DNA from 3 places in the Niveispirillum sp. GW835-FHT14G11 genome. Region 3 is predicted to be linked to each of the others. Evidence: riboswitches for the same ligand, from Rfam matches in the RefSeq annotation. Region 3 holds a riboswitch; each other region holds the start of a gene.
The links. A riboswitch is a leader RNA that binds a small molecule or an ion and turns the genes downstream of it on or off. The one in region 3 is predicted to bind thiamine pyrophosphate.
Positions count from the first base shown of each region.

Region 1: it holds a riboswitch for thiamine pyrophosphate, as region 3 does, so the genes downstream of both, thiC (phosphomethylpyrimidine synthase ThiC) here and thiO (glycine oxidase ThiO) in region 3, are expected to answer to the same signal.
Region 2: it holds a riboswitch for thiamine pyrophosphate, as region 3 does, so the genes downstream of both, AC1Q7F_RS08785 (ABC transporter ATP-binding protein) here and thiO (glycine oxidase ThiO) in region 3, are expected to answer to the same signal.

Region 1 covers NZ_JBXAFZ010000020.1:37,826-42,033, reverse strand. Annotated here, with positions in the region: gene AC1Q7F_RS27615 (ankyrin repeat domain-containing protein) at 1-1,260, opposite strand, end outside; TPP riboswitch at 1,385-1,513, shown strand; gene thiC (phosphomethylpyrimidine synthase ThiC) at 1,581-3,422, shown strand; gene AC1Q7F_RS27605 (YdcH family protein) at 3,492-3,659, opposite strand; gene AC1Q7F_RS27600 (UbiX family flavin prenyltransferase) at 3,875-4,208, shown strand, end outside.
Region 2 covers NZ_JBXAFZ010000004.1:53,685-57,892, forward strand. Annotated here, with positions in the region: gene AC1Q7F_RS08775 (ABC transporter substrate-binding protein) at 1-869, opposite strand, end outside; gene AC1Q7F_RS08780 (ABC transporter permease) at 875-1,642, opposite strand; gene AC1Q7F_RS08785 (ABC transporter ATP-binding protein) at 1,639-2,403, opposite strand; TPP riboswitch at 2,396-2,500, opposite strand; gene AC1Q7F_RS08790 (hypothetical protein) at 2,624-2,869, shown strand; gene AC1Q7F_RS08795 (hypothetical protein) at 2,817-3,122, shown strand; gene AC1Q7F_RS08800 (acetoin utilization protein AcuC) at 3,184-4,208, shown strand, end outside.
Region 3 covers NZ_JBXAFZ010000013.1:99,602-103,809, reverse strand. Annotated here, with positions in the region: gene AC1Q7F_RS22875 (COX15/CtaA family protein) at 1-19, opposite strand, end outside; gene AC1Q7F_RS22870 (thiamine phosphate synthase) at 78-686, opposite strand; gene fmt (methionyl-tRNA formyltransferase) at 866-1,792, opposite strand; gene def (peptide deformylase) at 1,827-2,324, opposite strand; TPP riboswitch at 2,496-2,603, shown strand; gene thiO (glycine oxidase ThiO) at 2,596-3,744, shown strand; gene thiS (sulfur carrier protein ThiS) at 3,756-3,956, shown strand; gene AC1Q7F_RS22845 (thiazole synthase) at 3,958-4,208, shown strand, end outside.

The sequences.
Region 1 (4,208 bases), on a different contig from region 3:
CCATTCCGCCGTCGCGTTGGTTGTTGCCGTTACTTCAGCTTTGTTGGCAATCAACCAATTCACCGCCGGTAGAAGGTCGAACTGCGCCGCAGTCATCAGGGGTGTTTTACCGAAATCGTTGCGCGTGTCTATGCCGCCGACGATGGAATGGGCCGCGATCATTGGCAGCAGATCGGCCCGGGCGACGGCGATGTGCATGATCGGGTCTGGGGCTATTTCTCCTTCGTTGGCGCAGAACTTGATCACGTCGGATTCGATAGACCAAATATCTGTTATCTGTGCCAATGCTTTGCGGATTTCCTCCTCCGGTGCGCCGTCAAGAAGCAGTTCGCGCAGACTACTGCCGTCAGGGTTGCGACATCCACCGATGGCGATGCTATCAAGGGCGCTGCCTATACCTTGGAAGGCCTCACCAAGGGGGCGGTCGATGTATCTTGCTATGCCTTCCATGGCGGTAACATAAGCGCCATGGATTCTGGCCTCTAATTGATGGTTGTAGAGGGACAAATACCCCCAAGATTTATAGGGGCTTGGGAGATTGGCCGGATCATAGTCTCCTCCAGTGAATTTGAAATCCCGTAGCTTTATTTTTTCGATCGCAAAGCTTTGGCGCTTGGCCATTCCATATCTGGATGATCCTGACATCGTAGCATTATTATAGATCACGTCAGCAGCGTCGGCTAAATTCCGGAATTGTTCCACGGCTTCTGTCGGAAAGCCCCTGATCTCCCCCCGGCCCCACTCACAACCGGAACGTGGTGTGTAATTATCCATACCGGATCCGAACATTGGTGCCGTCGCAACCAGAAGGTCCGGCTTCTTCAGGAGGATCCCACAGGGTATCAGGTACGAAGCTGTTGACCTGTTGGTCGCCAAGTCCGAGAGGGACGCTAGCTGTACCGTTGGGATCAGACTTTCCGACGTGCCGTCATAAGTTGGTGGCATGCCGGGCAATCGGGCCAAAGATTCTTCCGGGATCTGCTTCCAAGCCTCCGCAGCGATCAACTGGCTCAAATTGTCTATCTCGGCGTCCCGCTCCGGGCGGGCATCGCGGAAGCTGTGCAAGAACAGCATCAGGTCCAGCCTTGCCAGCCAAACGTCCTGGTGTGCCCGCATCAGCGCTTCAGCTTGATCTTGATGGCTCTCCAGTTCCTCTATGGCCGACTCATATTCGGGGGGCAGTGACGCTCCCTGTCCTTGGGCGGCGATAGCAAAGCTCATGATGAGCAATGCAGCGACGGTTAGATTGCGCAGGCCCAAGATCGCTTTCCCTCGGGAGAGTATCGATTATCTTTTACATCTTATCAGGGGCGAGCGAATACGAACAGCATCGCCGCGTCAACTACCCACCCTTGACACCCCGCCCCATCGTCCCGCACTTTCCATCCCGTCCAAGGGGAACCCCGGCAAGGGGCTGAGACACCGTATGGACCGCTTGAGGGCGGCACCGGCGCGGGAACCCTTCGAACCTGATCCGGGTCGTACCGGCGTAGGGATGGAAGCATAGGGGCCCCGTCTGCCCCAAACGTGCCGCCGCACCCCGTGCGCATGCCCGGATCTCCATATCAAGGGAGGTCCAAATGCCAGATACCAACATTACCGATCCCGAATTTCGCGTGACCACCGGCCCGCTGCCGGCGTCGCGCAAGGTGCATATGGCGGGAGAGCGCTTTCCCGACATCCGCGTCGCCATGCGCGAGATCGACCTGTCGCCCAGCGCCAATGAGCCGCCGGTGCGTGTCTATGACCCGTCGGGGTCCTATACCGACCCGGATGTGCGCACCGACATCCGCCAGGGACTGGCGGAGCTGCGCCGGTCCTGGGTGGAAGCGCGCGGCGATGTCGAGGCGTATGAGGGGCGTGAGGTGAAGCCGGAGGATAATGGCTTGGTACGGGGGCAGGAGAGCCCCGTACCGCTGTTCGACCGGGCAAGCCGCCGGCCGCTGCGCGCCCGGCCGGGCGCCAATGTCAGCCAGCTTCATTATGCCCGCAAAGGCATCATCACGGCGGAAATGGAATATGTCGCCATCCGTGAAAACCTGGGGCGGCAGCGGCTGGCCGAACAGGCGGCCCGCGATGGCGAGGATTTCGGGGCCAGCATTCCCGATTACGTGACCCCGGAATTCGTGCGGGACGAGATCGCGCGGGGCCGCGCCATCATTCCCAACAATATCAATCACCCGGAGACGGAGCCGATGATTATCGGCCGGAACTTCCTGGTGAAGATCAATGCCAATATCGGCAATTCCGCCGTCACCTCCTCGGTCGCGGATGAGGTGGATAAGCTGGTCTGGGCCATCCGTTGGGGTGCGGATACGGTTATGGACCTGTCCACGGGCCGCAATATCCACACGATCCGGGAATGGATCATCCGCAATAGTCCCGTGCCCATCGGCACGGTGCCGATCTATCAGGCGCTGGAGAAGGTCAATGGCAAGGCCGAGGACCTGACCTGGGAACTGTTCCGCGACACGCTGATCGAGCAGGCCGAACAGGGGGTGGATTATTTCACCATTCATGCTGGCGTGCGGCTGGCCCATATCCCGCTGACGGCCAAACGGGTGACGGGCATCGTCAGCCGGGGCGGGTCGATCATGGCCAAATGGTGCCTGGCCCACCACAAGGAGAATTTCCTCTACACCCATTTCGACGAGATCTGCGAGATCATGAAGGCGTATGACATCGCCTTCTCCCTGGGTGACGGTCTGCGCCCCGGCAGCATTGCCGATGCCAATGACGCCGCCCAGTTCGCGGAGCTGGACACGCTGGGCGAGCTGACCCAGATCGCCTGGAAGCATGATGTGCAGGTGATGATCGAAGGGCCGGGCCATGTGCCCATGCACAAGATCAAGGCCAACATGGACAAGCAGCTGAAGGTTTGTGGCGAGGCGCCGTTCTACACGCTGGGGCCCCTGACCACCGACATCGCGCCGGGCTATGACCACATCACCAGCGGCATCGGGGCCGCCATGATCGGCTGGTTCGGCACCTCCATGCTCTGCTATGTCACGCCCAAGGAACATCTGGGCCTGCCCGACCGCGACGATGTGAAGGTGGGGGTGATCACCTATAAGCTGGCCGCCCATGCCGCCGATCTGGCCAAGGGCCATCCCGGCGCCCAGGAACGCGACGATGCCCTGTCACGGGCCCGGTTCGAGTTCCGCTGGCGCGACCAGTTCAACCTGTCGCTGGACCCGGAGACGGCGGAGAAATATCACGACCAAACCCTGCCGGCGGAAGGCGCCAAGCTGGCGCATTTCTGCTCCATGTGCGGGCCGAAATTCTGCTCCATGAAGATCACGCAGGAAGTGCGCGATTATGCAGCCGCCCAGGAGGGGATGGCCGCCATGTCGGCGACCTTCAAGGAGAAGGGGGGACAGGTGTATCTGTCGGACAGGCCGATCCCGGAAGATCATCATTAAAGTAAAAAAGCCCCCGTCCGGCATTCGGACGGGGGCCTTTTCTCTGGCCGTTCGGGGCCGGAAATGCCGTCAGGCGCGGGCCAGGCGGTCCATTTCCTCCTTCACGCGCAATTTTTCCATTTTCAGGCGGGTCAGGGTCGTCGTGTCGGGCAAGGGACGGCGGGATTCCATCCGCACCTCCCGATCCAGGCTTTCATGCTTGGTGCGCAGCGATTCAACACGCTCGGGGAACAACATACGGCCTCTCCTTCTGTAACGATGGAACAACGGACCTGTCTGGTTGTTGGTACCTGAAACGCGGCTTGGCCTTTCCTGATGGACAAAACATGGATCACGATCCTGACATGGAATCGTTATCCGCGGCTCTATGCATATGGATAGGGTAGTGGGGTTTTTCGAGGGGCGGATTAGCCACCCTGGACGAAAACCATCGGGGGCGTTACATCACCTCCATGGCAGATATCCTCCCAAAGCCGGCCGGTTCTTCCGGTCCTGACCAGTACCCGGCGGCAGCACCGCCCCGACGGATGATTGTCGGGATCAGCGGGGCGTCGGGCATTGTTTACGGCATATGCCTGCTTGAAACGTTACGCCGGCTGGGCATCGAATCCCACCTCGTAATGAGCAGGTCTGCCGAGGTGACCTCTGCGCACGAGTCGGGGCTGAAGGTGGCCGAGATCCGGGCGCTGGCCGATGTCACCTATGCCGCCACCGATATCGGGGCCGCCGTTTCGTCGGGCAGCTTCCGAACGATGGGCATGATCGTCGCGCCTTGTTCGGTGCGGT
Region 2 (4,208 bases), on a different contig from region 3:
GCGAAACGCGCGTACCGGGCGTTGTCCAGCGCGCGGGGGCTGTGGGCGAAGCGGGCCACGCTGTCCTTCCAGGCGCGCTTGTTCAGCTCCGTATCCAGATCCTTGCGGCCCTTGATGAACAGGGCCCAGGCGGCGTCCGGATGGTTGATCAGGTATTGGGTGCCGCGTTCCACCGCGTTCAGGAAGCGGCCGATGCGCGGGTCGTTCACTTTGTTCCTGGCGGTGATGAACACCAGCTCGTCATAGGCGGGCACGCCCTCTTCCTCGGGGAAAAAGGCGCGGCCTTGCTTGTTCTCGATCGCCATCTGGTTCAGTTCGAAATTGCGGTAGCCCCCGACAATGGCATCCACCTGGCCCGCGAACAGGGCCGGAGACAGGGAGAAATTGACGTTGACCAGGGTGACATCCTTCAGGGACAGGCCGTGTTTTTCCAGCATGGCGCCCAGCAGCGCATCCTCGAACCCGCCGACGGAGAAGCCGATCTTCTTGCCCTTCAGATCCTTGATGGACCTGATAGGGCCATCCTTCAGGACAATGACGGTGTTGAGCGGCGTGGCCACCAGGGTGCCGACGCGCACCACGGGCAAGCCGGCATCGACCTGCAGGTGCAATTGCGGCTGATAGGAGATGGCGATGTCGCCCTGGCCGGCGGCCACCAGGCGCGGCGGATCGTTGGGGTCGGCCGGGGCGATCATCTCCACCGCCAGCCCTTCATCCTTGAAATAGCCCTGTTCCTGCGCCACGTAGAGCGGCCCATGGTCGGGGTTCACGAACCAGTCCAGCAGCACCGTCATCTTGTCCTGGGCCATGGCGGGCAGGGCGGCACCCGCCATGGTGGCGGCCACGGCCATCGCCCGCATCCAACGCATCTTCATTATGTGTCTTCCTTGCTCATCACGCTGTCGGGAAGCCAGGGCATGGCCCGGCGTAACATCACATCCACCAGCAGCCACAGGCCGACGGCCAGCAGCGCCAGGATGAAAAGAGCGGCGAAGGCCAAATCGGTCTGTACCCGCGCCGTGGCATGCAACATCAGATAGCCCAGCCCCGCCGACGCCCCCACCCATTCGCCCACTACAGCCCCGATGGGTGCCACGGCGGCGGCCATGCGCAGGCCGGAACCCAGGGCGGGCAATGCTGCCGGCACCCGGATATGGCGCAGCAGGGTCCAGGGCGTGGCCCCCATGGTCCGCGCCAGATCCAGCCAGCCGGGATCGGTGCGCCGCAAGCCATCATAGAAGCTGGCGGTGACGGGGAAGAAGATGATCAGGGTAGCCATCGCCACCTTGGACGCCATGCCATAGCCCAGCCACAGTACCAGCAGGGGTGCGATGGCGAAGACCGGCACCGCCTGGCTGGCCAGCAGCAGCGGCAGCAGCCAGCGCCGTGCTGCCTGCAACGCCGTCAGGGCCAGGGCCGCCAGCCCGCCGCAGAGCGTGCCCAACATCAGGCCCAGCACGATCTCCAGGCCCGTATAACCCGCATGCCGGGCCAGCAGCGCGTAATCTTCCCACAGACGCACGGCCACTCGTTCCGGACCCGGAAGGATATAGTGCGGCAGTTCTGCAAGCCGGACCAGCAGCGTCCAGGCCAGCAGCAAACCGGCCAGGGTGGTCAATCCCCGCAGGATACGCCCGGTCATGCGGTACCCCCGCGCAGGCGGGACAGCAGCTGACCCTGCAGGGACAGCAGGGCCGGCAGATCGGGCGGGCGGGGCGTGGCGCCGGATGGGATGATGGCATCGGACAAGCGCACCGGATTGCCGGACAGGACCAGCACCTGATGGCCCAGGCGCAGCGCCTCCATCGGGTCATGGGTGACCATGATCACGGTGCGCCCGGTCAGCAGGCCGGCCGCCAGATCCTGCATATCCAGCCTGTTGATGGCATCCAGGGCCGAGAAGGGCTCGTCCATCAGCACGATGGGCCGATCCTCGAACAGGGTGCGGGCCAATGCTGTGCGCTGGCGCATGCCGCCGGACAGGGCGTCGGGCCGCTGCCTTTCCCAGCCGTCCAGCCCCACCGCCGCCAGCAGGGCCATGGCCCGGTCGCGGATGATGGCGTCCAGCCGGACCCCGCGCAGCTTTGCCCCCAGCATGACATTGTCCAGGACGGGGGCCCAGGGCAGCAGCAGGTCCTGCTGCCCCATCCAGGCGATGCGGCCGGCGACGGGCATTCCGTCATCGGCGGTGACGGTGCCTTCCCCCGGCAGCAGCCCGGCGATGCGGCGCAGCAGGCTGGACTTGCCCACGCCGCTGGGGCCCAGAAGGCAGGTGGTCTGTCCCGCCGGTGCCGTCAGGTCCAGGCCCGTGAACAGCGTTTGCCCGCAAAACGCGATGGCGGCGTCACGGACATGGATGGCAGGGGCGGGCGGGGCCGCGCGCGGTCCCGATGGTTCATTCATGGGTCACTGTCCCTACGCCGGTATCAGCCGGATCAGGTTCCAGGGGTCGTCCCGTACAGGACCTCTCAGCCGACAATCGGCTCCCCCCAGTGAGGTGGGTTGGTTATGGCAAACACAGGGCAGTCCCGCAAGGTTAATGGTACCCTGGGGAAGCCGGTGACGGTGCTTGCGGGTACGCGCTGTCTGATGTCAAATCCGGGTGTCTGGAATGGGAGATACCATGCGCAAGTCCCTGATTCTCGTGACCTTCCTGTCGGCCCTGGCCCTGCCGGCCCATGCCGCCACCTTGCCCGAGGGGCCGGCCCTGCGGGTGGCCATCGAGAAGTCGGATGCCGACTTCTTCGCGCTGTTCTTCGAAGGCTGCGACCCCGATCGCCTCGCCACCATGCTGATGCCTGATTTCGAGATGTATCATGACAAGGGCGGAGAGGTGGCGCGCCGCTGCCCCCTTCGTGGCGGAATATAAGAAAGGTTGTGAGGAGAAGAAGAAGCCGGATGCCTGGCGGTCGCGTCGCGAACTGGTGGCCGGCACCATGACCCTGCATCCTATCGCCGGCATCGGCGTGATCGAGCAGGGCGACCATGTGTTCTATGAACGCAAGGGCGACGGGCCGGAGAAGCGGGTGGGCAAGGCCCGCTTCACCCAGCGCTGGCGGCTGGAGCCCGATGGTTGGAAGCTCTCCCGCGTCTTCTCCTACGATCATGAGGCCGTGAAATAACGTCGCGGGTGGTGCGGTGCGGCTTGTTCCCTTTCGCGCTGCGGCATAGGATCGGGTCATCATGCCCGACAGCGCCACCCTGTCCGAACCCGCCCCTGCATTGCGACGCGACGCGATGGCCTGTCCGCTTTATCTTGGCGGTGAAATCTATCGCCATTCCAGCTATGGCAGGAAGCATCCGCTGTCCATCCCGCGCGTCACGGTCGCGACCGACCTGATCCGTGCCATGGGCTGGCTGGATGATGCCGCCTATGTGGACAGCCCGCAGGCCACCCCGGAGCAACTGGCCCGGTTCCATGACCGCGATTATATCGCCGCGGTTCAGCGGGCCGAGCGTGACCAGCGCGTGGACCTGGACACGGCCCTGCGTTACGCATTGGGCAAGCTGGAAAACCCGGTCTTTCCGGAAATGTACCGCCGCCCGGCCATCGCCGCTGGTGCCGCGATTATGGCCGCCGATCTGGTGCGTGATGGCGGGGTGGTGCACTCCCCGGCCAGCGGTACCCACCATGCCCGGCCCGGACGGGCCAGCGGCTTCTGCTTCTTCAACGCCCCGGTGCTTGGCATCATGGCCCTGCTGGACCAGGGGCTGGACCGCATCCTCTATGTGGATCTGGACGCCCATCATGGCGACGGGGTGCAGGATGCCTTTCATGATGATGAACGCGTCCTGACCATCTCCACCCATGAGGAGGGGCGGTGGCCCTATACGGGCAAGCTGGCGGACCGGGCCGGCGGCATGGCCCGTAATATCCCGCTGCCCGCCGGCCTGAATGATGACGAGTTCCGCCATGTGGTGGAGGAGGCGATCATTCCGCTGGCCGTGGCGTTCCGGCCGCAGGCCATGATGATCCAGACCGGTGCCGATGCCCTGGCCGACGATCCGCTCTCCCGCCTGTCCTTGTCCAACCGCGCCCTGTGGCGGGCGGTGGGCGATCTGGTGGGGTTGGCGCCGCGCACCATCGTGGTGGGTGGTGGTGGTTACAATCCCTGGTCGGTGGGCCGCGCCTGGGCCGGTATCTGGGCCGTGCTGAACGGTATCGACCCGACGCCGGCCGAACTGACGCCGGCGGGGGTCCAGGTGCT
Region 3 (4,208 bases):
AAGCAGAAGCGGCATTCATGACGGGCCGTTCGGTGGATGAAAGATGCGGCTGATATGGGGCCCTGCGGCCCCGCCGGTCAAATGCCGGGCTTGCGGCCCGGCGTCGCAGCCAGCAGCGATGCCATGGCAGACGGATCGCGCATCGGCCCGCCCATCACCGCCACCCCCGCCGCACCGGCGGCGATACAGTCACCGATATTGGCAGCATCCACGCCGCCCAGCGCCAGGGTGGGCAGGGGCAGCCCGGCCAGCATATCCGTTCCCAGGGCCGGCCCATATCCCGGCTTGGACGCCGTCAGGAAGATCGGGCTGAGCGTGGCATAGTCGGCACCGTCCCGTGCCGCCGCGATCACACCGTCCCGGTCATGGCAGGAGGCGCCGATCAGGGCATCCGTCCCCAGCAGGGCCCGCACGGCGGCGATGTCGGCCCCGTCGGGCAGATGCACTCCGTCGCACAGCGGGGCCAGCGACGCATCGCCATGCACGGTCAGGGTACCACCGATATCGGCGAGCAGCGGCTTCAGCGCCCGCAGCAGATCGGCCTGTTCGGCGGCGGACAGGTCCTTCTCCCGCAGACTGACCCACCGGCACCCGGCAGCCACACAGTCCGCCACCGCCGACACTAGCCCGCCCACGGCCTGCGTCCGGTCGGTGATCAGCAGCAGGGGCGGGTTGGGCAGGGGCATGGGGGCACCTTCGATCGATATCCCCCACCCCTCTTTCGTCATCCCGGCGAAAGCCGGGACCCAGGGGCCACGGGGAAACACTTGTATGGTTTGCGGCGATCAACGCTGCGGAAAGGTCGGGCTTGTGGCCCCTGGGTCCCGGCTTTCGCCGGGATGACGATTAAAAAACCTGGACGGCTTCAACCGATCAGCTTTCCCCCGATCCCATGCGGATATCCGCGCAGGAAGGCACCGCCATCGACCGGTCCCTTGCCCGGCCGCTGCACGCGGATCAGGCGCAAGGCGCCCTCGCCGCAGGCCAGGGTGGGGGCCCCGTCCAGCAGGGTACCCGGCTCGCCCTTGCCCTCCACGGGCAGGGTTTCCAGCACCTTCAGCTTCTCGCCATTGGCCAGATCGATCCAGGTACCGGGCCAGGGGGTCAGGCCGCGCACCTGCCGGTCCAGGTCCGCCGCCGGGCGGAACAGGTCCAGCCGCCCCTCGTCCTTGGTCAGCTTGGCGGCATAGGTCACGCCCGCTTCCGGCTGCGGCACCGGCTTCAGCGAACCGTCCGCGATGCCGGGCAGTGCTTCCACCATCAGCCGCGCGCCCATGTCAGCCAGCGCATCATGCAGGTCGGCGGCATTCATGCGGGGTGTGATCGCCACCCTGTCCGTCAGCAGCATGGCGCCGGTATCCAGTCCGGCATCCATCTGCATGATGGTCACGCCGGTTTCGGCATCCCCGGCCAGGATCGACCGCTGGATTGGGGCCGCCCCCCGCCAGCGCGGCAGCAGGCTGGCATGCACGTTGACGCAGCCCAGACGCGGCGCATCCAGGATCGGCTGCGGCAGGATCAGGCCATAGGCCGCGACGATGGCGCAATCCAGGTCAAGGGCGGCAAACGCCTCCTGTTCCTCGGCCTTGCGCAGACTTTTGGGCGTGCGCACCGGAATGCCCAGGGCTTCGGCCCGGCGATGCACGGGGCCGGCCTGCAATTGCTGGCCGCGCCCGGCGGGCCGCGGCGGCTGGGAATAGACGGCGATCACCTCATGCCCGGCAGCGACAAGGGCATCCAGAATACCGACGGAGAAATCCGGCGTGCCCATGAAGGCGAGACGCAGCGGCATGGGGAACCTTCCGGGCTATGGGGAACGGGTGTGCTTACTTCTTCGCCTTGTTGTACTTGCGCAGGATCATGTTGCGCTTCAGCGACGACAGATGGTCGATGAACAGCACGCCGTTCAGATGGTCGATCTCATGCTGGATGCAGGTGGCCAGCAGCCCGTCGGCATCCATCTCCCGCACCTCACCCGCCCGGTCGACATAGCGCACGCGCACCATCTTGGGTCGCGTCACGTCGGCATAGATCTCCGGGATGGACAGGCACCCTTCCTGGGTCACCGCCAGTTCGTCCGATGTCCAGAGCAGCTCGGGGTTGACCATGGCCATGGCGTCGCTGCGGTTTTCCGACACATCCACCACGATCAGCCGTTCCAGCAACCCGATCTGCGGGGCGGCCAGACCGATGCCCGGCGCCTTGTACATGGTCTCCAGCATGTCATCCATCAGGCCCACCACGCGGCCATCGACATTGGTCAACGGCTTGCACTTGGTCTTCAGGCGGGTGTCGGGAATGGTCAGGATGGGCAGCAGCGACATGGGGAGTTCCGGGGCTCAGGAAGGCGAACGGGACACAAAGTCCCTCATAGGGCAGATATGCGCGCGAGCGGCCAATGGTCAAGCGCGATCCCGGCGGGGCGGAATTGCCGCGTTGCATCCCCTTGGGCCTCATCCCCTTGCAATCCGTCCATGACAGGCCCATGACATAGCGCATGGACCCTGGGGTGCCGCATGGCCTATCCGGTCGCGCGGCTGAGATCACACCCATAGAACCTGATCCGGGTCATGCCGGCGAAGGGAGAAGGCGGAAATGACGCTACATCGCACCACGGAAAAGCCGCGCGTCGCCATCATCGGCGGCGGCATCATCGGCATGTCCATCGGCTGGCGCCTGGCCCAGGCCGGGGCCCGGGTCGATATCTATGAGAAGGCCAAGGCCGGCCAAGCCGCCAGCCGCGCCGCCGCCGGCATGCTGGCCGCCGGCGTGGAGGCGGAGCCGGGCGAACAGCGCCTGCTGCCCTTGTGCCTGGAAAGCCAGGCCCGCTGGCCGGACTTCGCGCAGGAGCTGGCGGCGCTGACCGGCCTGCCCGTGGGCCTGCGGACCGAGGGGACGCTGGTGGTGGCCAGCACCCGCGATGAGGTGGAACTGCTGCGGTCGAACTATGAGTTCCAGCGCGGACTGGGCCTGGACCTTGTCTGGCTGACCGGCGCGCAGGCCAAGGAGCGGGAACCGTTCCTGAACCCGCGCACCGCCGCCGGCATCTACAGCGCCAAGGACGGGCAGGTGGATAACCGCCTGGCCAGCGCCGCGCTGCGCGTGGCCCTGGAACGGACCGGGGCCCGTCTGCATGAAGGTGTGGAGGCCACGGGCCTGGATGTGCAGGGCGGCCGCGTGCGGGGCGTGGTGCTGGGCGACCGGGTGGTGCCGGCCGATCAGGTGGTGATCGCCGCCGGCGCCTGGTCGCGCCTGGTGCCCGGTCAGGCCAGCCCGCCGCCGGTGCGGCCGGTGAAGGGCCAGATGATGTCGCTCGCCATGGACCCGGCCCATCCGCTGTTGACCCATGTCGTCTGGGCGCCCAAATGCTATCTGGTGCCCCGCGCCGACGGCACCCTGATCATCGGGGCGACGACGGAGGAGAAGGGGTTCGACGCCCAGATGACGGCCGGCGGGGTGCTGGCCCTGCTGGACGCCGCCTGGCGCGCCCTGCCGGGGGTGGAGGAACTGCCCATCCGCGAGATGTGGACGGGCCTGCGCCCCGGAAGCCGCGATGATGCGCCGATCCTGGGGGCAGCTCCCGGCCTGGATGGGCTGGTACTGGCCACCGGCCATCACCGCAACGGCATCCTGCTGGCCCCGATCACGGCGGATGCAATATCCGCCCTGGTCCTGACGGGCCGCACCGACCCGCATATCGCCCCGTTCGGGGCCGACCGTTTCAACGCCGCCCGCGCGGCGTGAAGGATGGAAACATGATCATGATCAATGGCCGCACCATCGTGCCCGACGATTACGCCCTGACCGCCGTGATGGCGGCGGACGGGATCGATGCGGGTGCGCGCGGCATCGCCGTGGCCGTCAATGACAGTGTCGTGCCGCGCGGCCGCTGGGCCGATACGGTGCTCTCCCCCGGCGACCGGGTGGAAATCGTCAAGGTTCTGCAAGGTGGTTGAGATGAAGGATCCACTGAAGATCGCCGGCCAAAGCTTCCGGTCGCGCCTGTTCCTGGGCAGCGCCGGTTATCCCAACCAGCAGGTGTTCCTGGACAGTCTGGACGCCTCGGGTGCTGAAATCCTGACCGTCTCCGTCCGGCGCGCCGACCTGACCGGCTATGGCGAGGGCTTGCTGGATCTGGTGGCAGGCCGAGTCTGGCTGCTACCCAACACCGCCGGCTGTTCCACGGTGAAGGATGCCGTGCTGACCGC